Regions from separate parts of the Streptomyces altiplanensis genome, predicted to be linked through region 2. Evidence: riboswitches for the same ligand, from Rfam matches in the RefSeq annotation. Region 2 holds a riboswitch; the other holds the start of a gene.
What was found. Region 2 has a riboswitch for S-adenosylmethionine ahead of thrC (threonine synthase). Riboswitches for the same ligand answer to the same signal wherever they lie in the genome.
Positions count from the first base shown of each region.

Region 1: another riboswitch for S-adenosylmethionine. It lies ahead of ACWD0Y_RS03500 (aminotransferase class V-fold PLP-dependent enzyme); the one in region 2 lies ahead of thrC (threonine synthase).

Region 1 covers NZ_JBSFUB010000005.1:49,878-60,806, reverse strand. The annotation lists gene ctaD (aa3-type cytochrome oxidase subunit I) at 1-1,304, shown strand, start outside; gene ACWD0Y_RS03540 (cytochrome c oxidase subunit 4) at 1,301-1,699, shown strand; gene ACWD0Y_RS03535 (Ig-like domain-containing protein) at 1,844-3,106, shown strand; gene ACWD0Y_RS03530 (hypothetical protein) at 3,123-3,518, opposite strand; gene ctaE (aa3-type cytochrome oxidase subunit III) at 3,724-4,344, shown strand; gene qcrC (cytochrome bc1 complex diheme cytochrome c subunit) at 4,411-5,220, shown strand; gene qcrA (cytochrome bc1 complex Rieske iron-sulfur subunit) at 5,217-6,269, shown strand; gene qcrB (cytochrome bc1 complex cytochrome b subunit) at 6,266-7,918, shown strand; gene trpD (anthranilate phosphoribosyltransferase) at 8,061-9,125, shown strand; SAM riboswitch class IV at 9,225-9,341, shown strand; gene ACWD0Y_RS03500 (aminotransferase class V-fold PLP-dependent enzyme) at 9,505-10,866, shown strand; gene ACWD0Y_RS03495 (glycerate kinase family protein) at 10,827-10,929, opposite strand, start outside.
Region 2 covers NZ_JBSFUB010000050.1:20,280-31,208, reverse strand. The annotation lists gene groL (chaperonin GroEL) at 1-687, opposite strand, end outside; gene ACWD0Y_RS21610 (cold-shock protein) at 1,002-1,205, opposite strand; gene ACWD0Y_RS21605 (MoaD/ThiS family protein) at 1,626-1,901, opposite strand; gene thrC (threonine synthase) at 1,898-3,202, opposite strand; SAM riboswitch class I at 3,220-3,347, opposite strand; gene ACWD0Y_RS21595 (glucosyl-3-phosphoglycerate synthase) at 3,527-4,480, shown strand; gene ACWD0Y_RS21590 (alpha,alpha-trehalose-phosphate synthase (UDP-forming)) at 4,542-5,945, shown strand; gene otsB (trehalose-phosphatase) at 6,022-6,891, opposite strand; gene ACWD0Y_RS21580 (DUF3263 domain-containing protein) at 6,966-7,226, opposite strand; gene ACWD0Y_RS21575 (ABC transporter substrate-binding protein) at 7,355-8,572, opposite strand; gene ACWD0Y_RS21570 (ROK family protein) at 8,809-9,768, shown strand; gene nagA (N-acetylglucosamine-6-phosphate deacetylase) at 9,768-10,913, shown strand.

The DNA.
Region 1 (10,929 bases), on a different contig from region 2:
TCACCCCGCAGGGCGCCGCCGACTTCGGCTGGTTCGCCTACGCCCCGCTGTCGGACGCGGTCCGTTCGCCGGGTGTCGGCGCCGACATGTGGATCATGGGTCTGGCCTTCTCCGGCTTCGGCACGATCCTCGGTTCGGTCAACTTCATCACCACGATCATCTGCATGCGCGCACCCGGCATGACGATGTTCCGTATGCCGATCTTCACCTGGAACGTGCTGCTGACCGGTGTGCTGGTCCTGCTCGCCTTCCCGGTGCTGGCCGCCGCGCTCTTCGCGCTGGAGGCGGACCGTAAATTCGGTGCGCACATCTTCGACGCCGCAAATGGCGGGTCGCTCCTGTGGCAGCACCTCTTCTGGTTCTTCGGTCACCCAGAGGTCTACATCATCGCGCTGCCGTTCTTCGGAATCATTTCCGAAGTGATTCCGGTCTTCAGCCGCAAGCCGATGTTCGGTTACATCGGTCTTATCGGTGCGACGATCGCGATCGCCGGCCTCTCGGTCACGGTGTGGGCCCACCACATGTACGTCACGGGCGGCGTGCTGTTGCCGTTCTTCTCGTTCATGACCTTCCTGATCGCGGTACCGACCGGTGTGAAGTTCTTCAACTGGATCGGCACCATGTGGAAGGGCTCGCTGTCCTTCGAGACCCCGATGCTCTGGGCCGTCGGCTTCCTGATCACCTTCACCTTCGGTGGTCTGACCGGCGTCATCCTGGCCTCGCCCCCGATGGACTTCCACGTCTCCGACTCGTACTTCGTCGTCGCGCACTTCCACTACGTCATCTTCGGCACCGTGGTCTTCGCGATGTTCTCCGGATTCCACTTCTGGTGGCCGAAGTTCACGGGCAAGATGCTGGACGAGCGCCTGGGCAAGATCACCTTCTGGACGCTGTTCGTGGGCTTCCACGGCACGTTCCTGGTGCAGCACTGGCTCGGTGCCGAGGGCATGCCGCGTCGTTACGCGGACTACCTCGCCGCCGACGGCTTCACCCTGCTGAACACGATCTCGACGATCGCCTCGTTCCTGCTGGGCCTGTCCATGCTTCCGTTCTTCTACAACGTCTGGAAGACCGCGAAGTACGGCAAGAAGATCGAGGTCGACGACCCCTGGGGCTACGGCCGTTCGCTGGAGTGGGCCACGTCCTGCCCGCCCCCGCGGCACAACTTCATCACGCTGCCGCGGATCCGTTCCGAATCCCCGGCGTTCGACCTGCACCACCCTGAGATCGCCGCTCTCGAAATGCTCGAGAACGACGGACAGAAGGACACCGCGCTGTTCGGCGGCAAGGAGGTCGGCAAGTGAAGATCCAGGGCAAGATGTTCCTCTGGCTGTCAGCCTTCATCCTCGCCATGGCGATCGTCTATGGCTTGTGGTCGAAGGAGCCCGCCGGAACCACGGCGCTCTTCCTGGCCTTCGGCCTGAGCATCATGATCGGCTACTACCTGGCCTTCACGGCCAAGCGTGTCGATGCCATGGCTCAGGACAACAAAGAGGCCGACGTGGCGGACGAGGCCGGTGAAGTGGGGTTCTTCGCCCCGCACAGCTGGCAGCCGCTCTCGCTGGCCATCGGCGGCGCCTTCGCCTTCCTGGCCGTCGCCATCGGCTGGTGGCTGCTGTACTTCTCCCTGCCGCTGCTCCTGATCGGCCTCTTCGGCTGGGTCTTCGAGTACTACCGCGGTGAGAACCAGAACCAGTAGCCCGCGGCAGGCCCGGCATTCGCAGTAGCCCGTGGCATTTGCAGCACCCCCCGAGGGGCCCGCCCACCTGCGGTTCAGGTGGGCGGGCCCCTCGTTTGCGTCGCTGGGCTCGCTGAATGTGATGAATGTTCTTAATGTGTGATCATGAGCCAAGCACCCCGATTCCGGACGGTCCTGAGCTGCTCTCTGCTGATCGCGTCCCTCGCGGCGGCCGGGACGGCGTGCGACGGGTCCAGCGACGGCCATCCGCTCTCCGCCGCGCCGTACGATGCGGCGGACCAGGTCTCCTTCAACGCCGGGTCGGGTACGGCGAAGGCCGATCCCGAGAAGCCCCTGGAGATCACCGCCAGGGACAAGGACGGCCGGATCACGGATGTCACGGCGTCCGACGCCGCAGGGCGCTATCTGGCGGGCGAACTCTCCGCCGACGGGGCGCGCTGGCACAGCACCGCCCCCCTGGCCGCGGGGGCGCGCTACACGGTCAGGGTCAGCACCGAGGACTCGGACGGCGCCCCCGGCCTGCGGACGCTCTCCTTCGAGACCGCGCAGGCCCCGGCCAAGAAGCGCCTGACCGTCACCTTCGGTCCCGAACCGGGCAAGTACGGCGTCGGCCAGCCGGTCACCGCCAAGCTCAGCACCCCCGTCAAGGGCGAGGAGGCCAGAGCGGTCGTCGAGCGCGCGCTGAAGGTCGGCTCGACGCCCGCGGTGGAGGGCGCCTGGCACTGGGTGGACAGCGAGAACCTGCACTTCCGCCCGAAGGAGTACTGGCCGGCCAACGCCACCGTCAGGGTGCGCAGCACCCTCGAGGGCATCAAGGTCGCCGACAGGCTCTACGGCGGCCCCTCCAAGCAGGTGCAGTTCACCACCGGTGACCGGCTCGAAGCCATCACGGACGCCGGCTCCTACCGGATGACGGTGAAGCGCAACGGCAAAGTGATCAACACCATTCCGGTGACCACCGGCAAGCCCGGCTTCTCCACCCGCAACGGGGTCAAGGTCGTGCTGGGCAAGGAGCACTTCGTACGGATGCGCGGTACGACCGTCGGCATCCCGGAGGGCACGGCCGACTCGTACGACCTGCCCGTCTACTACGCCACGCGGGTCACCTGGAGCGGCGAGTACGTCCATGCCGCGCCCTGGTCCGTCGGCTCGCAGGGGTCCGCCAACGTCAGCCACGGCTGCACCGGCATGAGCACCGACGACGCCGAGTGGTTCTACGAGACCGTCCGCCAGGGCGACATCGTCAAGGTCGTCAACAGCGCCGGCGACATGATGGACCCCTTCGGCAACGGCTTCGGCGACTGGAACCTGTCCTGGGACAAGTGGCGCAAGGGCAGCGCCCTGCTGACCGGCCCCTCGGACGGCGGAAGCCCCGTCGACGCGGCCAGACTGCGGCCGGAGGTCTGACGGGGCCCGCGGGGTGTCACGCCTCGACCGCGTGCCTGCCGCGCAGCAGGGCGGCCAGGGCGCCCGAGAACTCCACGGGGTCGACCGGAAGCGTCACCGCGCTCTCCGCGCGGCTCCAGGTGGCCAGCCAGGAGTCCTGGGGGCGGCCGATCAGCAGCAGCACGGGCGGGCAGTTGAAGATCTCGTCCTTGATCTGCCGGCATACGCCCATGCCGCCCGCGGGCGTGGCCTCGCCGTCCAGCACGCAGACGTCGACACCGCCCCTGTCCAGTGCCGCCAGGACGGCCGGCAGCGTGGCGCACTCCAGGAACTCGACCGGCGGCACGTCCGGCGCAGGCCTGCGACCCGCTGCCAGCCGCACCTGTTCGCGGGTGTTCGCGTCGTCGCTGTAGACCAGGACCGTGGCGGTCATTGTTCCTCCATGCATCTGAAAGCCCTCGAAGGCTCGGTGTTGGATCAGGAACCGATGCGCGGATGCTACTCCGTCCGACACCTTGTCAGCAGGGGTTCGGACACCCCTTCGATGAGCCGTTCGGGTCAGGTCGCAGAGCCTTCCGGGAGCATGGACACACCGAATGGCACCCCCGGGAGTGAGGGCGGGATAAGCGACCGACATAATGTCGGTCGTGGCGACAGCAACGACAGTAGATACCGGGCACGCGCACCCGTCGGTCAATCGACCGAACCTCACCAGCGTCGGAACCATCATCTGGCTGAGTTCCGAGCTGATGTTCTTCGCGGCCCTCTTCGCGATGTACTTCACCCTGCGATCGGTGACGGGTCCCGACCACTGGAAGGAAATGGCGTCCTCGCTGAACTTCCCGTTCTCGGCGACGAACACCACCATCCTGGTGCTCTCCTCCCTCACCTGTCAGCTCGGCGTCTTCGCCGCGGAGCGGGGCGACGTGAAGAAGCTCCGGGCGTGGTTCATTCTCACGTTCGTGATGGGTGCGATCTTCATCGGAGGCCAGGTCTTCGAGTACACCGAGCTGGTCAAGCACGAGGGCCTCTCGCTCTCGTCCGACCCGTACGGCTCGGTGTTCTACCTGACCACCGGCTTCCACGGACTGCATGTGACGGGCGGACTCATCGCCTTCCTGCTGGTCCTCGGCCGTACATACGCGGCCAAGAGATTCACCCACGAGCAGGCAACCGCCGCCATCGTCGTGTCCTACTACTGGCACTTCGTCGATGTCGTCTGGATCGGCCTCTTCGCCACGATCTACATGATCAAGTAGGTCGGGTCCGTACCCGCCTCATATCCAGCACCATCGACGCAGAAGATCCTGACACCGGGGTAATCCGTGAAAAAGCTCTCCGCACGACGACGCCATCCGCTGGCGGCGGTCGTCGTCCTACTCCTCGCGCTGGCGGCCACCGGGGGGCTGTACGCCGCGTTCGCACCCGCGAGCAAGGCACAGGCCGATGAAACCGCCCAGTCCCTCGCCATCGACGAGGGCAAGAAGCTGTACGCCGTCGGCTGCTCCAGCTGCCACGGCACCGGCGGTCAGGGCACCTCCGACGGTCCGTCCCTCGTGGGCGTCGGCTCGGCCGCAGTGGACTTCCAGGTCGGCACCGGCCGTATGCCGGCGCAGCAGCCCGGCGCCCAGGTGCCGGAGAAGCCGGTGGTCTACTCGCAGGCCGAGATCGACCAGCTCGCGGCGTACGTCGCCTCCCTCGGCGCCGGCCCGATCACGCCGACCAAGGAGCAGTACAACCCTGAGGGCGCGGACATCGCCAAGGGTGGCGAGCTGTTCCGCACCAACTGCGCCCAGTGCCACAACTTCACTGGCGCGGGCGGTGCCCTGACGAACGGCAAGTACGCTCCGCCTCTTACCGACGTGGACCCGAAGCACCTCTACCAGGCCATGCAGACCGGTCCGCAGAACATGCCGTCCTTCCCCGACACGACGATGCCGGAGCAGGAGAAGAAGGACATCATCGCGTACGTCCGGACCGTGAACGGTGAGAGGACCGCGACCCCCGGCGGCTTCGGGCTGGGCGGCATCGGCCCCGTCACCGAGGGACTGTTCGGATGGATCTTCGGTCTGGGTTCGCTGATCGCCGTCGCCGTCTGGGTCGCGGCCCACACCGCTAAGGCCAAGAAGTCATGAGTAACCAAGAGATTCCAGAGAAGAACCTGCCGAGTGGGCAGGACACCGCGCACGGCGCGGTGGCCGTGGCGGAGGACCCGTTCGCGGACCCGGGGCTGCCGCCCCACAAGCCGCGCATCCAGGACATCGACGAGCGGGCCGCCAAGCGCTCCGAGCGCACGGTCGCCCTCCTGTTCACGCTGTCGATGCTGGCCACGATCGGCTTCATCGCCTCCTTCGTGGCGTTCCCGGTCGACAAGATCGTGTACGTGTGGCCGCTGGGCCACGTCAGCGCGACGAACCTGTCGCTCGGCCTGACGCTGGGCATCGCGCTCTTCTGCATCGGCGCGGGCGCGGTCCACTGGGCCCGCACCCTGATGTCCGACCACGAGGTCGCCGACGACCGGCACGCGATCGAGGCCACGCCCGAGGTCAAGGCCAAGGTCATGGCCGACTTCGCGGACGGTGCCCGGGAGTCCGTGATCGGCCGGCGCCCGCTGATCCGCAACACGATGTTCGGCGCGCTGGCCATGGTGCCCCTCTCCGGTGTGGTGCTGCTGCGCGAGCTGGGCCCGCTGCCCGAGAAGAAGCTGTTCCACACGTCGTGGGACAAGGGCAAGCAGCTCATCAACATGAACACGAACGAGCCGCTGCGTCCCGAGGACGTCGTCGTCGGTTCACTCACCTTCGCCAAGCCCGAGGGCCTGGAGGAGGACGACCACGAGTTCAACAACAAGATCGCCAAGGATGCCTTGATGATCGTCCGGATCCAGCCGGAGGACATCAAGGACAAGCGCGAGCTGGAGTGGTCGCACGAGGGCATCGTGGCCTTCTCCAAGATCTGCACCCACGTGGGCTGCCCGATCTCCCTGTACGAGCAGCAGACCCACCACGTCCTCTGCCCGTGCCACCAGTCCACCTTCGACCTCTCCGACGGCGCCCGCGTCATCTTCGGCCCGGCCGGTCACGCCCTTCCGCAGCTGCGGATCGGCGTGAACAACGAGGGCTTCCTCGAGGCGCTCGGCGACTTCCCCGAGCCCGTCGGCCCTGCATTCTGGGAGCGCGGATGAGCACCACGACCGCAACACAGTCACCGGGCGCCGACGCGCCGGGCAACCGGAAGGCCCCCGCCGGCGAGCGGGTGGCCGACTGGGCCGACGGCCGGCTGGGGATCTACTCGCTGGCCAAGGCCAACATGCGGAAGATCTTCCCGGACCACTGGTCCTTCATGCTGGGCGAGATCTGCCTCTACAGCTTCATCATCATCATCCTCACGGGTGTGTACCTGACGCTGTTCTTCCACCCGAGCATGAACGAGATCGTGTACCACGGCTCGTACGTGCCGATGCACGGCATCCGGATGACCGAGGCGTACGCCTCGACCCTGGAGATCAGCTTCGACGTCCGCGGCGGTCTGCTCATCCGGCAGATCCACCACTGGGCCGCCGTCATCTTCATCGCCGGCATGTTCGTGCACATGATGCGCGTGTTCTTCACGGGCGCGTTCCGCAAGCCGCGTGAGATCAACTGGCTGTTCGGCTTCCTGCTGTTCGTCCTGGGCATGTTCACCGGTTTCACCGGTTACTCGCTCCCGGACGACCTGCTCTCCGGCACCGGTGTCCGCTTCACGCAGGGCGCGATCCTGGCGACGCCCGTCGTCGGCACGTACATCTCGATGTTCCTGTTCGGCGGCGAGTTCCCCGGCCACGACATGGTGGCCCGGTTCTACTCGATCCACATCCTGCTGCTGCCGGGCATCATGCTCGGCCTCGTGGTGGCGCACCTGATCCTGGTCTTCTACCACAAGCACACGCAGTTCCCCGGCCCCGGCCGGACGAACAAGAACGTCGTCGGCATGCCGCTGCTGCCGGTCTACATGGCCAAGGCCGGAGGCTTCTTCTTCCTGGTCTTCGGTGTCATCGCGGCCATCGCCGGCATGTTCACCATCAACCCGGTGTGGGCCCTCGGTCCGTACCGTCCGGACCAGGTGTCCACCGGCGCCCAGCCCGACTGGTACATGGGCTTCGCCGAGGGTCTCATCCGTGTGATGCCGGGCTGGGAGATCAACCTGTGGGGCCACACGCTGGTCCTGGGCGTGTTCATCCCGCTGGTGCTCTTCGGCGTGATGCTCATCGCGATCGCGGTCTACCCGTTCATCGAGTCGTGGATCACCGGCGACAAGCGGGAGCACCACCTCCTGGACCGGCCGCGCAACGCGCCGACCCGGACCGCTCTCGGTGTCGCCTGGGTCACCGCCTACATGATCATGCTGCTGGGTGGCGGCAACGACATCTTCGCCACCCACTTCCACATGTCGCTCAACGCGATCACCTGGTTCGTCCGGATCGCCTTCTTCGTCGGCCCGGTCGTCGCGTTCATCGTCACCAAGCGGATCTGCATGGGTCTGCAGCGGCGTGACGCGGAGAAGGTGCTGCACGGACGTGAGTCCGGCATCATCAAGCGGCTGCCGCACGGCGAGTTCGTCGAGATCCACGAGCCGCTCAGCCAGGACCAGCTGTACAGCCTCACGGCGCACGAGCAGTACACGCCGGCCGAGGTCGGTCCGTCGGTCGACGAGAACGGTGTCGAGCGCAAGGTGACCCGTGGCCAGAAGCTCCGGGCCAAGCTCAGCAAGGGCTACTACGGCGAGGGCAACCAGGTCCCCAAGCCGACCGCCGAGGAGTACAAGGAGATCACCAGCGGCCACGGCCACCACTGATCCCTCTGGTCTTCGGCCAGACCGGCCTGACACAGGTCGCCACAGCAGGAGCCCCGTCCACGCGCCGGACGGGGCTCTTCGCTGTCCCCGGGCTGGATAGGGTAGGAGGCACTCTTACTGGCTGTGGACCCTGGAGCGGACCATGAACGTTGTGACCCCGGTCGGCGGCGACAGCGTGGCGGCCGGCTCCTGGCCGGGCGTGCTGAACCCCCTGCTGCGCGGCGAGAACCTGTCCGCGGACGACACCGCCTGGGCCATGGACCGCATCATGAGCGGCGAGGCGACCGACGCCCAGATCGCCGGTTTCGCGGTGGCGCTGCGCGCCAAGGGCGAGACGGTCGGTGAGGTCACCGGGCTGGTGCGGGCCATGTACGCGCACGCCAACACCATCGAGGTGCCCGGCCGTACGGTCGACATCGTCGGTACGGGCGGCGACCTGGCCAAGACGGTCAACATCTCCACGATGTCGGCGATCGTCGTCGCGGGCACCGGGGCCAAGGTCGTCAAGCACGGCAACCGGGCCTCCTCGTCCGCGAGCGGGGCCTCGGACGTACTGGAGAAGCTCGGCGTCAACCTGGAGCTGACTCCGAAGCGTGTCGCCGAGGTCGCGGAGGAAGCGGGCATCACCTTCTGCTTCGCGGTGAAGTTCCACCCGGCCCTGCGGTACGTCGCGAAGGCGCGCAAGGAGCTGGGCGCGCCGACGACGTTCAACATCCTCGGCCCGCTGACGAACCCGGCGCAGGTGAAGGCGCAGGCGGTCGGTGTCGCCGACGCCCGGATGGCCCCCATCGTGGCGGGTGTGCTCGCCGAACGGGGGAATTCCGCGCTGGTCTTCCGGGGCGACGACGGCCTGGACGAACTGACCACCACCGCGACCTCGCGCGTGTGGATCGTACGGGACGGGGCGGTCCGGGAGCAGTCCTTCGACCCGCGCGACGTGGGCCTGGAGATCGTGCCCGTGGAGGCGCTGCGGGGCGCGGACGCGTCGTACAACGCGGATGTCGCGAGGCGGCTGCTGGCCGGCGAGACCGGCCCCGTGCGGGAGGCGGTGCTGCTCAACACGGCGGCGGCGCTGGTCGCCCTCGACCCGACCGACGCGTCCCTCGACGAGCAGATCGCGGCGGGGATCGTCAAGGCGGCGGAGTCGATCGACTCGGGGGCGGCCCGTGCGGCGCTGGAGCGCTGGGTGGCTGCCAGCAACAGCTGAGCGACCGGTGCGGGACGCAAGGCGCAGTCCAGACCTCTTCGGTCTCACACAGTGGACTGCGCCTTGCGTCTTCTTGATCGTGTGGCAGGATGCTTGACAGGTCATGAGTGACAGCGTTTTGGCCCCGGCTTGCTGTCCGGCAACCCTCCGTCCGTGGCGGGGTGCCCCGGGTGAAGACCAGGTCGTGGACAGAAAGGTCCACGGCAAGCGCGGACCCCTCGAAACCTTGGGGTCCTGGTCCTCAGGGAGCCTCTTGTGAGCAAGCGAATGCGATAGGGCCTTCCGCCCCTTCTTCGCACACCCCTTTTCTCTTTCTTCTCCAGCGCTGCCGCGTATCCGCCGGCGCGGGGAATTCGCCTGCCTGTTCCGGGAGTTCGCCATGTCTGTCTCCACCGCTGCCGCCGACCAGACCGTTTGTACGCCCCTGCCCGTTCTCGGACGAGATGTCCTCGTGCCGCTCGTGACGGGTGGTGAGGTCACCTACGCCGCCCTCGACTACGCGGCGAGCGCCCCGGCCCTCCAGCGTGTGTGGGACGACGTGGCGGCGTACGCCCCGTACTACGGCAGCGTGCACCGCGGCGCCGGCTACCTCTCGCAGCTGTCGACGGACCTCTTCGAGAGCAGCCGCGCCACCGTCGCGGAGTTCCTCGGCTGCCGCGACAGCGACCAGGTCGTCTTCACCCGCTCCACGACCGACTCGCTCAACCTGCTCGCCGCGGCCCTTCCCGCCGGCTGCCAGGTGTTCGTCTTCGAGACCGAGCACCACGCCTCGTTGCTGCCCTGGCGCGATGCGGAGGTCAACTTCCTGAACGCGCCCCGGACTCCGGCCCAGGCCGTCGAGACCCTGGAGCGGGCGCTGGCCGACCGTGATCCGTACGGCCCCGCCCTCGTCTGCGTCACCGGCGCCTCGAACGTCACCGGTGAGCTGTGGCCGGTCAAGGAGCTCGCCGCCGCAGCCCACGCCCACGGCGCGCGGATCGTGCTCGACGCCGCGCAGCTCGCGCCCCACCACCCGCTGGACATCGCCGAACTGGACGTCGACTGGGTCGCGTTCTCCGGGCACAAGCTGTACGCGCCGTTCGGCTCCGGCGTACTCGCGGGCCGCGCCGACTGGCTGCAGAGCGCCGAGCCGTACCTCGCGGGCGGCGGCGCCTCGCGCAAGGTCGCCCGCCGCGCCGACGGCGGCGTGGACGTCGAGTGGCACACCACGGCCGCCCGCCACGAGGCCGGTTCGCCCAACGTCATCGGCGTGTACTCGATCGCCTCCGCCTGCAAGGCGCTCACCGAGGCCGGCTTCGACTCCCTCGTCGAGCGCGAGCAGGCGCTGGTGACGAAGGTCCTGGAGGGGCTGGCCGGGGTCGGCGCGGTCAGGGTGCTCTCCCTCTTCGGGGACGACGCCCCGCGCGTCGGCGTCATCTCCTTCGTCGTCGAGGGCTGGAACAGCTCGCACTTCGCGGCCGCGCTCTCCGCCGAGTACGGAATCGGCGTACGCGACGGCCTGTTCTGTGCCCACCCGCTGGTCCGGACCCTGCTCGGCAGCGACCCGCAGGACCCGGGCGAGTGCGGCGCGCCGGAGGCCGAGCCGGGCGAGCGCTCGCTGAACGCGATCCGTGTGAGCTTCGGTGCCGGTACGCCCGACGAGCACGTGGAGCGGTTCCTGCGTGCCGTCAGGGAACTCGTCGAGGACGGCGCGAAGTGGAACTACCGCACCGAGGAAGGCCGCTGCGTCCCGGCGGTCTGAACGGCCCGGGCTCCCATCAGGACCATCCGCAGCGCCCGCTCGGTCGCGTCGGTGAGGAACTCG
Region 2 (10,929 bases):
CTTCACGTTGGAGATCTTGGAGTTGACGATCAGGATGTACGGGTCGTCGAGCGACGACTCCATGCGCTCCATGTCGGTGGCGAAGTACGCCGAGATGTAGCCCTTGTCGAAGCGCATGCCCTCGGTGAGCTCAAGCTCCAGACCGAAGGTCTGCGACTCCTCGACGGTGATGACGCCTTCCTTGCCGACCTTGTCCATCGCCTCGGCGATGAGCTCGCCGATCTGGGTGTCGGCGGCGGAGATGGAGGCCGTGGAAGCGATCTGCTCCTTGGTCTCCACGTCCTTGGCCTGCTCAAGGAGAGCGGCGGAGACGGCCTCGACGGCCTTCTCGATGCCGCGCTTGAGGGCCATCGGGTTGGCGCCGGCGGCGACGTTGCGCAGGCCCTCGCGGACCAGAGCCTGGGCGAGGACGGTCGCGGTCGTCGTGCCGTCACCGGCGACGTCGTCGGTCTTCTTCGCGACTTCCTTGACCAGCTCGGCGCCGATCTTCTCGTACGGGTCCTCGAGCTCGATCTCCTTGGCGATGGAAACACCATCGTTGGTGATCGTGGGGGCGCCCCACTTCTTCTCGAGGACGACGTTGCGGCCCTTGGGGCCGAGGGTGACCTTGACGGCGTCGGCGAGCTGGTTCATCCCGCGCTCGAGACCGCGCCGTGCCTCCTCGTCGAACGCGATGATCTTGGCCATGTGAAGTGGTCCTCCCGGACTGGGGTGGATTCTCCGGACCGAGTGGCGCCCGCGACGGACGGCCAGCCTGCCTGGTGGTTTTCCTTGTCCCACCCGGCCTGCGGGCCTCACCGGCCCGGTCCTTCTGTCACTCTCACTGGGAGAGTGCTAACAGTGCTAACGCCAATGATTAGCACTCGACCCCTTCGAGTGCAAGCGTCCCCCTCCGATGTGGACAGACGGTCCGGGGACACGCGGCACGCAGGAAGGGCCTGCACCCGGTGTGGGTGCAGGCCCTTCCTGCGTGAGTGCGTCGGTGGCCGATCGCGCCGGGATCAGACGGCGAGCTTGACCATGTCCGCCTGCGGACCCTTCTGGCCCTGCGAGATCTCGAACTCGACTCGCTGACCTTCTTCAAGGGTGCGGTAACCGTCCATCTGGATCGCGCTGTAGTGGACGAAAACATCCGCACCACCGTCGACCGCGATGAAGCCGTACCCCTTCTCCGCGTTGAACCACTTGACGGTGCCCTGAGCCATGCCTAACTCCCCTATTACTGGCCCTTGCACGGGACCGCACTTCGCGGACCCGGGTCAGATCTCCACCCTCCGACAGGAGAGGGCGTGCGCCGGAACGCGTCGACCGCGGCTGAATGTATCCGCCCAACTGCCCTCTGCAACAGGTCAATCGGGCGAGAAATCTGGGCGCGGCCGAACACTCGAATATGAGGAATTCCCTGGTTTCCAGGGCAAGTCGGGCCGGACAAGGCGCGCATTGGCGGCAATCGGCTCGAACACTTTGGCTGCTTCTTGTCGCACGGGGACGCATTCTCATATGCGTCCGGCAAAGGCAGCGGAGGGGGTTTCCCCAACTCTACCCCGCTCAACCCTGCAGAATTGCCCCCTCCGCTTCTGTGGCGGAGGGGGCAAGGCGCGTGACGAGGGCGGTGCGGCGGCGGATCAGCCTCCGGCGACGGCCGGGATGATCGAGACGCCTGCGCCGTCCGGCGTGGCCGTCTCCAGGCCCTGCTCGAAGCGCACGTCGTCGTCGTTCACGTACACGTTCACGAAGCGGCGCAGCTTGCCCTGGTCGTCCAGGACCCGGGCCGCGATGCCCGCGTGGTTCTTCTCCAGGTCGGCGATGACCTCGGCGAGGGTCGCGCCCTCGGCCGCGACCTCGGCCCTGCCGTCCGTGTACGTACGGAGAATCGTCGGAATGCGGACGTTGACACTCATGCGAGGCCAGCCTCTCGGAAAGAGTCCAGGTTGGGGCGGATGACGGCGGACTGGCCCGTGGTCGGGGCCACCGCCTCAAGGGTCTTCAGGCCGTCGCCCGTGTTGAGCACGACGGTCGTGAGGGCCGGGTCCAGCAGGCCGGCCTCGATGAGCTTCCTGGTGACGCCGACGGTCACGCCGCCCGCGGTCTCCGCGAAGATGCCCTCCGTCTCGGCCAGCAGCTTGATCGACTCGACGACCTGCTCGTCGTCGACGTCCTCGACCGCGCCGCCCGTGCGGCGGGCGATGTCCAGGACGTACGGGCCGTCGGCCGGGTTGCCGATCGCCAGCGACTTGGCGATCGTGTTCGGCTTCTGCGGCCGTACGACGTCGTGCCCGGCCTTGAAGGCCGTCGACACCGGGGAGCAGCCCTCCGCCTGGGCGCCGAAGATCTTGTACGGCTTGTCCTCGACCAGGCCCAGGGCGATGAGCTCCTTGAGCCCCTTGTCGATCTTCGTGAGCTGCGAGCCCGAGGCGATCGGGATGACGAGCTGGTCCGGGATCTCCCAGCCCAGCTGCTCGCAGATCTCGTACGCCAGGGTCTTGGAGCCCTCGCCGTAGTACGGGCGCAGGTTGACGTTGACGAATCCCCAGCCCTCACCCAGCGGGTCGCCGATGAGCTCGGAGCAGAAACGGTTGACGTCGTCGTAGTTTCCCTCGATGCCGACCAGGTCGCCACCGTAGACGGAGGCCATGACGACCTTGCCCTGCTCCAGGTCGTGCGGGATGAACACGCAGGAGCGGAAGCCGGCCCGCGCGGCGGCGGCGCCGACCGCGCCGGCGAGGTTGCCGGTGGAGGAGCAGGAGAGCGTGGTGAAGCCGAACGCGCGTGCGGCCTCGACGGCGATGGCGACGACGCGGTCCTTGAAGGAGTGCGTCGGGTTGCCGGAGTCGTCCTTGACGTACAGACCACCGGTGACACCCAGCTCGCGGGCCAGGTTGTCGGCCTTGACGAGCTTGGTGAAGCCCGGGTTCAGGCTGGGCTTGGACGCCACGTCGGCGGGCACGGGCAGCAGCGGCGCGTAGCGCCAGATGTTGTCCGGTCCGGCCTCGATCCGCTTGCGCAGCGCCTCGGCGTCACCGAGCGGGAGGTCGTAGGCGACCTCGAGAGGACCGAAACAGGAAGAACAGGCGAAGATCGGGCCGAGTTCGAATCGCTCTCCGCACTCGCGGCAGGAAAGCGCGGTGGCGGGGCCCAGGTCTACGGGCTGGGAATGCGAGTCGGTGGCGCTTGCATCGGTTTCGACGGTCTGCACAGCCATGGTGGCGAGGCCCTTTCTCCTCATCTTCCCCACGGCGCGTTTCGCCGTGAGACGGAATTGGCACCGTCCCCACCGTTACCTCGCGGTCGGCGGGATGGTTGCCGGGACTTCAACGGGCCGTTCCCTCTGTCCCTCTGGATGAGCGCTATGGCGGCGGGTCTGGACCCGGCGCATTTGTGTCCGCGAGACCCCCCGAGATGCGAGGGCGGTCCGCGTTGTTCAAGACTGTAACCGAAGCCCCGGGCGGCGGAGACAGTCGTCCGCACCGCGAGATGACTGTATTGATATGCCGCTTTTGCGGCATGGCACGCAAGGGAGAAGCACGTGCTCGAAGAGGTGGAGCGCTGGCTGGAACTGCGGTCCTGGACCACGGCCGACCGGTCGCTGGACCGGCTGGTCGCGGCCAAGACCGGACGTGGCCACACCGTCAGCGTCGTGCTGCCCGCCCTCGACGAGGAGTCGACGGTGGGTGACATCGTCGCGGCGATACGCCATGAGCTGATGGAGGCCGTGCCGCTCGTCGACGAGCTCGTCGTCGTCGACTCCGGCTCGAAGGACCGCACGGCGCAGGTGGCGACGGCGGCGGGGGCACGGGTCGTCCACCGTGACGCCGTGCTGCCGCGCATACCGGCCCTGCGCGGCAAGGGAGAGGTGCTATGGCGGTCACTCCTGGTGACCAGTGGTGACATCGTGTGCTTCATCGACTCGGACCTGAGGGACTTCTCCGCCTCGTTCGTCTCGGGCATCGTCGGGCCCCTGCTCACCGAGCCCGACGTGCACTTCGTGAAGGCGATGTACGACCGTCCTCTCGGCGAAGCCACAGGTCAGGGCGGTCGGGTGACCGAGCTGGTGGCCCGCCCGCTGCTCAATCTGCACTGGCCGCAGCTGGCCGGATTCGTCCAGCCGCTGGGCGGCGAGTACGCCGTGCGCCGCTCGCTCCTGGAGCGGCTGCCCTTCCCCGTCGGTTACGGAGTGGAGTTGGGCCTGCTCGTCGACTCGCTCCACACGGTGGGCCTGGACGCGCTGGCCCAGGTCGACGTGGGCGTACGCAAACACCGCCACCAGGACGGGCAGGCGCTCGGACGGATGGCCGCCACGATCTACCGGACGGCTCAGCAGCGGCTTTCGCGCGGCGCCCTGGTGCGGCCCGAGCTGACGCAGTTCGAACGGGGCGAGGACGGCGGGTTCGGGTTCGTGCCGCGGACCTACGCGGTGGACACGGAGGAGCGGCCGCCGATGTGCGAGATCGACGAGTACGCGTCACGCCGCGCGGCGTGACGCCGGTCGCTCCGGACCGTACGCACGTTTGAGGGCATCCAGGACTGGCTAGGTTCGGCACATGGTCTCCGAGCACGCTGCACAGGTACTCGTCGCTTCCAATCGCGGCCCGGTCTCGTACACCCTCCGCGAGGACGGTTCACTCGACGCCAGGCGCGGCGGGGGCGGTCTCGTCTCCGGTCTGTCGGCGATCGGGCGGGACGGGGACGGGGCCTCCTCGCTGTGGGTGTGCGCGGCGCTCGGGGACGGTGACCGGGAGGCGGTGCGGCGCGGGACCGGCGAGCCGGGCGTGCGGATGCTCGACATCGACGCCGGGGTGCACGCGGACGCGTACAACGGCATCGCGAACTCCGTGCTGTGGTTCGTCCACCACATGCTCTACCAGACCCCGCTGGAGCCGGCCTTCGACGCGGAGTTCCGGCGGCAGTGGGCGGCGTACGAGACGTACAACCGCGCCTTCGCCGACGCCCTGGCCGCCGAGGCGGCGCCGGGCGCCGTGGTGATGGTGCAGGACTACCACCTGTGCCTGGTGCCCGGCATGCTGCGCGAGCTGCGCCCGGACCTGCGGATCGGCCACTTCTCGCACACCCCGTGGGCGCCCGTCGACTACTTCCGCCTGCTGCCCGACGACATCGCGCGGCAGCTGCTGCGCGGTCTGCTGGGCGCGGACCGGGTGGCGTTCCTGACCCGGCGCTGGGCGGACACCTTCGCGGCGTGCGCGGTGGACGTGCTGGGCGCCGGCGCGCTGGAGGGCACCGCGGTCGGGGTGCACGGCCTGGGCGCGGACGCGGACTTCCTGCGGGCGCGCTCGCAACGGCAGGACGTGGAGGAGTGGCTGGTCAGGCTGCGGGAGCGGGTCGGGGCCGGGCGCAGGACCGTCGTCCGGGTGGACCGTACGGAACTCTCCAAGAACATCGTGCGCGGACTGCTCGCCTACCGGCGGCTGCTCACGGACCGGCCCGAGTGGCGCGGGCGGGTGGTGCACATCGCGTTCGCGTATCCGTCGCGCCAGGACCTGGCGGTGTACCGCGACTACATGGCGTCCGTACGGCGCCTCGCCGAGGAGATCAACGCCGAGTACGGGACGGACGACTGGCAGCCGGTGCTGCTGGAGCTGGACGACGACTTCGCGCGGTCCCTGGCGGCGTACCGGATGGCCGACGTGGCGCTGGTCAACCCGGTCAGGGACGGCATGAACCTCGTGGCCAAGGAGGTGCCCGTCGTCTCCGACGAGGGATGCGCGCTGGTGCTCTCGCGGGAGGCGGGGGCGTACGAGGAGCTGGGCGAGGACGCGATCACCGTCAACCCGTACGACGTCATGGCGACGGCGGACGCGCTGCACGAGGCGCTGGTGATGGACCCGCAGGAGCGGGCCGAGCGGACGAAGCGGCTGGCCGCGGCGGCGACGGCGCTGCCGCCGACGGCCTGGTTCCTGGACCAGCTCGCGGCGCTGGCCTCGGAGTAGCCGGGGCGGGCCGGGCCGGGAAGCCGCCGCGGCGCAAAAAGCGCGGCCGCGCGCGGCAACCGGGTCCGGCCCGGAATCAGGCCCCTCCGGTGATCGAGGCCAGAGCGGTGAGCAGCCGGACCACTCCCGACGGGCCCTCGACCACCAGGTCCGCCCGGTCCGCGAGGGCGGGGACTTCGCTGCCGCTGCACACCAGCAGGCCCGGGACGCCCTCCGTGCGCAGCTTCTCCACGGCCGCGTACGCGGCCACGTCGCCCAGGTCGTCCCCGGCGTACAGGACGCGGCTCGCACCGGTCTCACGCACGTGCTCGGTCAGCGCCACGCCCTTGTCGACGCCGGGCGGGCGCAGCTCCAGTACCAGACGGCCGGGTTCGACGATCAGGCCGTGGCGGGCGGCGAGCTCGGCCAGGGGGACGCGCAGGGACTCGAACGCCGTCACCGGGTCGGCGGCGCGGCGCGTGTGCACGGCGACGGCCCGGCCCTTCTCCTCGACCCATGAGCCGCGCCAGGCTTCGACGCCGTCGAGGAAGCCGGGGAGTTCGGCGCGGACGGCCTCCACGCCGGGGTGGGCGGCGGGGGCGCGGACGGTACCGGTGACAGCGTCCCAGCGTTCGGCGCCGTAATGGCCGAGCACGACGAGGTGTTCGAGGCCGGGGACGCCCGCGAAGCCGCCGTTGCGGACCGCGACGGCGGCCGGGCGGCCGGTGATCACGGCGAGGGCGCCGGTGTGGGGCGCGAGGGCGGCGAGCGCCTCCACCGCGCCGGGGTGGGCGCGGGCCTGCTCGGGGTCGGGGACGATGTCGGCGAGCGTGCCGTCGAAGTCGAGGGCGATCAGCGCCCGGTCCGGTGCGTCCAGCAGCGCGGCGAGGCCGTCGCGGCCGACGGGGGTCGCCGGCGTGAGGTCGGTCGGCAGGGGATGCGGTTGCGGTTGCGGTTGGCTGCCCATGCCCCCCGACCCTACCGGCGCACGTCCGGCCGGGCACCGGCCCGGTACCGGCTCGGCGATGGCCCGGTAGCGGCTCAGCGGCGTTCGCGGCGGGCGTCCCGCACCCGGCGGAGGCGGTTGACGGTGACGGGGTCGTGGGCGAGCGCGCGCGGGTCGTCGATCAGGGCGTTGAGGAGCTGGTAGTAGCGGGTCGGCGAGATGCCGAGCTGCTCGCGCATGGCCCGCTCCTTGGCCCCGGGCCCGGCCCAGGAGCGCCGCTCCACGGCGAGGAGGGCACGGTCCCGCTCGGAGAGCTCGGTACCGCGCGCGTCCTCTTCGTCGGAGTCGTAAGGCATATGAGCAGTCTAGAACGGGTCGAAAACACCCCGCTCTGCGTTGCTCTGTGCTGCTCTGGGTTTCTCTGGGTTCCTCTGTGCTGCTCCGCGCCGCCCGGCGTCGCTTCGCGTCACCCGGTTTACTCGGCTTACTCGGCGTTCTCCGTCGCCATCGCCTCACGGCCGATGGAGCCGAGGGTCCCGGCCGGATCGCCGTTGGGGCCGACCACGGAGCCGATCTGCTTCTTGACGCTCTCGCTGACCTTCGCCCACGACGTCTTGTCCACCGGGTAGAGCGTCGACTCCGGCAGCGCTTCGAGGAACGGCCACAGCTTCTTGTGCTCGGGGTCCTCGCTCATCGTCTCGGAGGCGGAGACGGTGACCGGCAGCAGGTCGTACTGGTCGGCGAACTCGAGGACGTTCTCGTCGCTGTACGCGAAGTCGAGGAAGTCGCCGATCTGCTTGCGGTGGCCGTTCTGCTTGAAGCCCATCATCCAGTCGGCGACGCCCATGCTGGAATCCGGCTTGCCGTTCGGTCCGGGCAGCGGCACCATGCCGACCTTGACGCCCTTCTTCTCGGCCTGCTGGAGAAGGGAGGGGTGGCCGTTGAGCATGCCGACCTCACCGTCCGCGAACGCGGTGAAGGCGGGCTTCCTGTTGAGCTTGGCGGGGGCGACGGGGCCGGTCAGCCCCTTCCCGACGAGGTCGTCCTTCAGCCAGTCGAAGGCCTTGACGTTCTGCTCGGAGTCGATCTGGTACGTCCCGACCGCGTCGGTGTAACCGCCACCGGCGCTGAGCATCCACATCATGGTCTCGGCCTGGGCCTCCTCGTTGCCGAGCGGCAGCGCGAACGGGTACTTCACCCCGCGCTGCTTGAGCGCGGCGGCCGCGCTCTCGATCTCGCCCCACGTCTTCGGGGGCTTCAGACCGGCCTGGGTGAAGAGCGTCTCGTTGTAGAAGAGCAGGCGGGTGCTGGCCACGAACGGCAGGCCGTACGGCACGCGGTTGACCTCGCCCGCGTCGGCGAGCGGGGCGAGGAAGTTGGCCTGTACGGGGATGGAGAGCAGGTCGTCGACGGAGTAGAGCTGGTCCTGGGCCGCGTAGTCGGCGTACGCACCGATCTGGGCGATGTCGGGGGCCTTGCCGGCCGCGACCATCTCGGCGACCTTCCGGTCGACGTCCTTCCAGTCGTAGACCGTGACGTCGATCCTGACGCCCTGGTTCTTGGCCTCGAAAGCGGTGGCGACGCCGTCCCAGTACCGCTTGGTGCTGTCGCCGCCTTCGGGGTCGTAGTCCGCCGCGACCAGCTTGAGGGTGACCTCACCCTCGGAGCCGCTGCTCCCGCACCCCGACAGAGCCACTGTCATGCCGAGTGCGGCGACTGTCGCGGTCAAACCCAAGAAGCGCCGGTGCACAGCCCTGTCCCACCCTGATTCATCAATTTGTTGTCCGACATGCGTGTGAGCTGCGATTTTCTCCTATTCCGCACCGGGAGGTCTACACCACCCGGATATCGCTTCTGCAACGCCTGCGCGCACGGCGGACGGCAGAACGAACGCAAGTGGACTAGACCTTTCCACGGTTGACGCGCGAGACTGGGTACGTGAAACACGTCATCGCCCTCGATGTGGGCGGCACCGGGATGAAGGCCGCACTGGTCGGCGCGGACGGCACGCTGTTGCACGAGGCCCGCCGGGCCACCGGCAGGGAGCGGGGGCCCGAGGCCGTCGTCGAGTCGATCACCGGCTTCGCCGCCGAGCTGCGCGCGTACGGCGAGGAGCGGTACGGCGAGAGCGCCTCGGCCGCCGGCGTGGCCGTGCCCGGCATCGTCGACGCCGAGAACGGGATCGCGGTGTACGCCGCCAACCTCGGCTGGCGCGACGTCCCCCTGCGCGCGCTCCTCGGCGAGAAGCTGCGCGGGGTGCCGGTCGCCCTCGGCCACGACGTCCGTACCGGCGGCCTCGCCGAAGGCCGTATCGGGGCGGGCCGGGACGCGGACCGCTTCCTGTTCGTACCGCTCGGCACCGGGATCGCCGGCGCCATCGGCATCAACGGCGTCATCGAGGCCGGAGCCCACGGCTGCGCCGGTGAGATCGGCCACATCGTCGTACGTCCCGGCGGCCCCCCGTGCGGCTGCGGCCAGCGCGGCTGCCTGGAGCGCCTGGCCTCCGCCTCCGCCGTGTCCGCCGCCTGGGCCGCCGCCTCCGGCGACGCGGACGCCGACGCCGCGGACTGCGCGAAGGCCGTCGAGTCGGGCGACCCGCGGGCCCGGGAGGTGTGGCTCGAAGCCGTCGGCGCGCTCGCCGACGGGCTGGTCACCGCGCTCACCCTCCTGGACCCCCGCACGCTGATCATCGGTGGCGGACTGGCCGAGGCCGGGGAAACCTTGTTCACACCACTGCGGGCGGCCGTCGCGGAACGCGTCACGTTCCAGAAGCTGCCCCTGATCGTTCCGGCGGCCCTCGGGGACACCGCCGGGTGCCTGGGCGCGGGGCTCCTCGCCTGGGACCTTCTCGCCACGGAAGCCCCAGCAATCACAGAAGCCACGGAGGTATCCGCCTGATGGCCGGACGCGCTGCAACCAAGGTTCTCTCCGGCGCCCGGGTGGTGCTGCCGACCGGGACCATCGAGAACGGCCGGGTCATCGTCGAGGGCGGCCGCATCGCCGGCTCCGCCCCGGCGGACGCCCCCTCCCTGGACCTCTCCGGCCACTGGATCGTGCCCGGCTTCGTCGACATGCACGTGCACGGCGGCGGCGGCGCGTCCTTCACCTCCGGCACCGCCGACGAGGTGCTCAAGGGCGTACGGACGCACCGCGAGCACGGCACGACGACCATCGCCGCGTCACTGGTGACCGGCGAGATGGACGTACTCGCCCGGCAGGCCGCGCTGCTCTCCGAGCTGGTCGAGCAGGGCGACCTGGCCGGCCTCCACTTCGAGGGCCCGTTCATCTCGCCGTGCCGCAAGGGCGCGCACAGCGAGGACCTGCTGCGCGACCCCGACCCGGCGGAGGTCCGCAAGCTGATCGACGCCGCGCACGGCACGGCGAAGATGGTCACGCTGGCGACCGAGCTGCCCGGCGGCATCGACTCGGTGCGGCTGCTCGCCGAGCACGGCGTGATCGCCGCGATCGGCCACACGGACGCGACGTACGAGCAGACCGCCGAGGCCATCGACGCGGGCGCCACCGTCGCCACGCACCTCTACAACGCGATGCCCGCCCTCGGCCACCGCGCGCCCGGCCCGATCGCCGCGCTCCTGGAGGACGAGCGGGTCACGGTCGAGCTGATCAACGACGGCACGCACCTGCACCCGGCCGCACTGGAGCTGGCGTACCACCGGGCGGGCGCGGACCGGGTCGCGTTCATCACCGACGCGATGGACGCGGCGGGCTTCGGCGACGGCACGTACCTGCTCGGACCGCTGGAGGTCGAGGTCAGGGACGGCGTCGCGCGCCTCGCCGAAGGCGGCTCGATCGCCGGCTCCACGCTCACCCTCGACACCGCCTTCAAGCGCGCGGTGACCGTCGACTGGCTGCCGGTCGAGGACGTCGTACGGTCCGTCTCCGCCAACCCCGCCCGCCTGCTCGGCGTCGACGACAGGGTCGGCTCGCTGGAGCCGGGCAAGGACGCGGACCTGGTGGTGCTGGACGCGGACTTCACGCTCAGGGGCGTGATGCGCAAGGGCGCCTGGGTGATTGAGCCGTAAGTCCCAAGCCGTACCA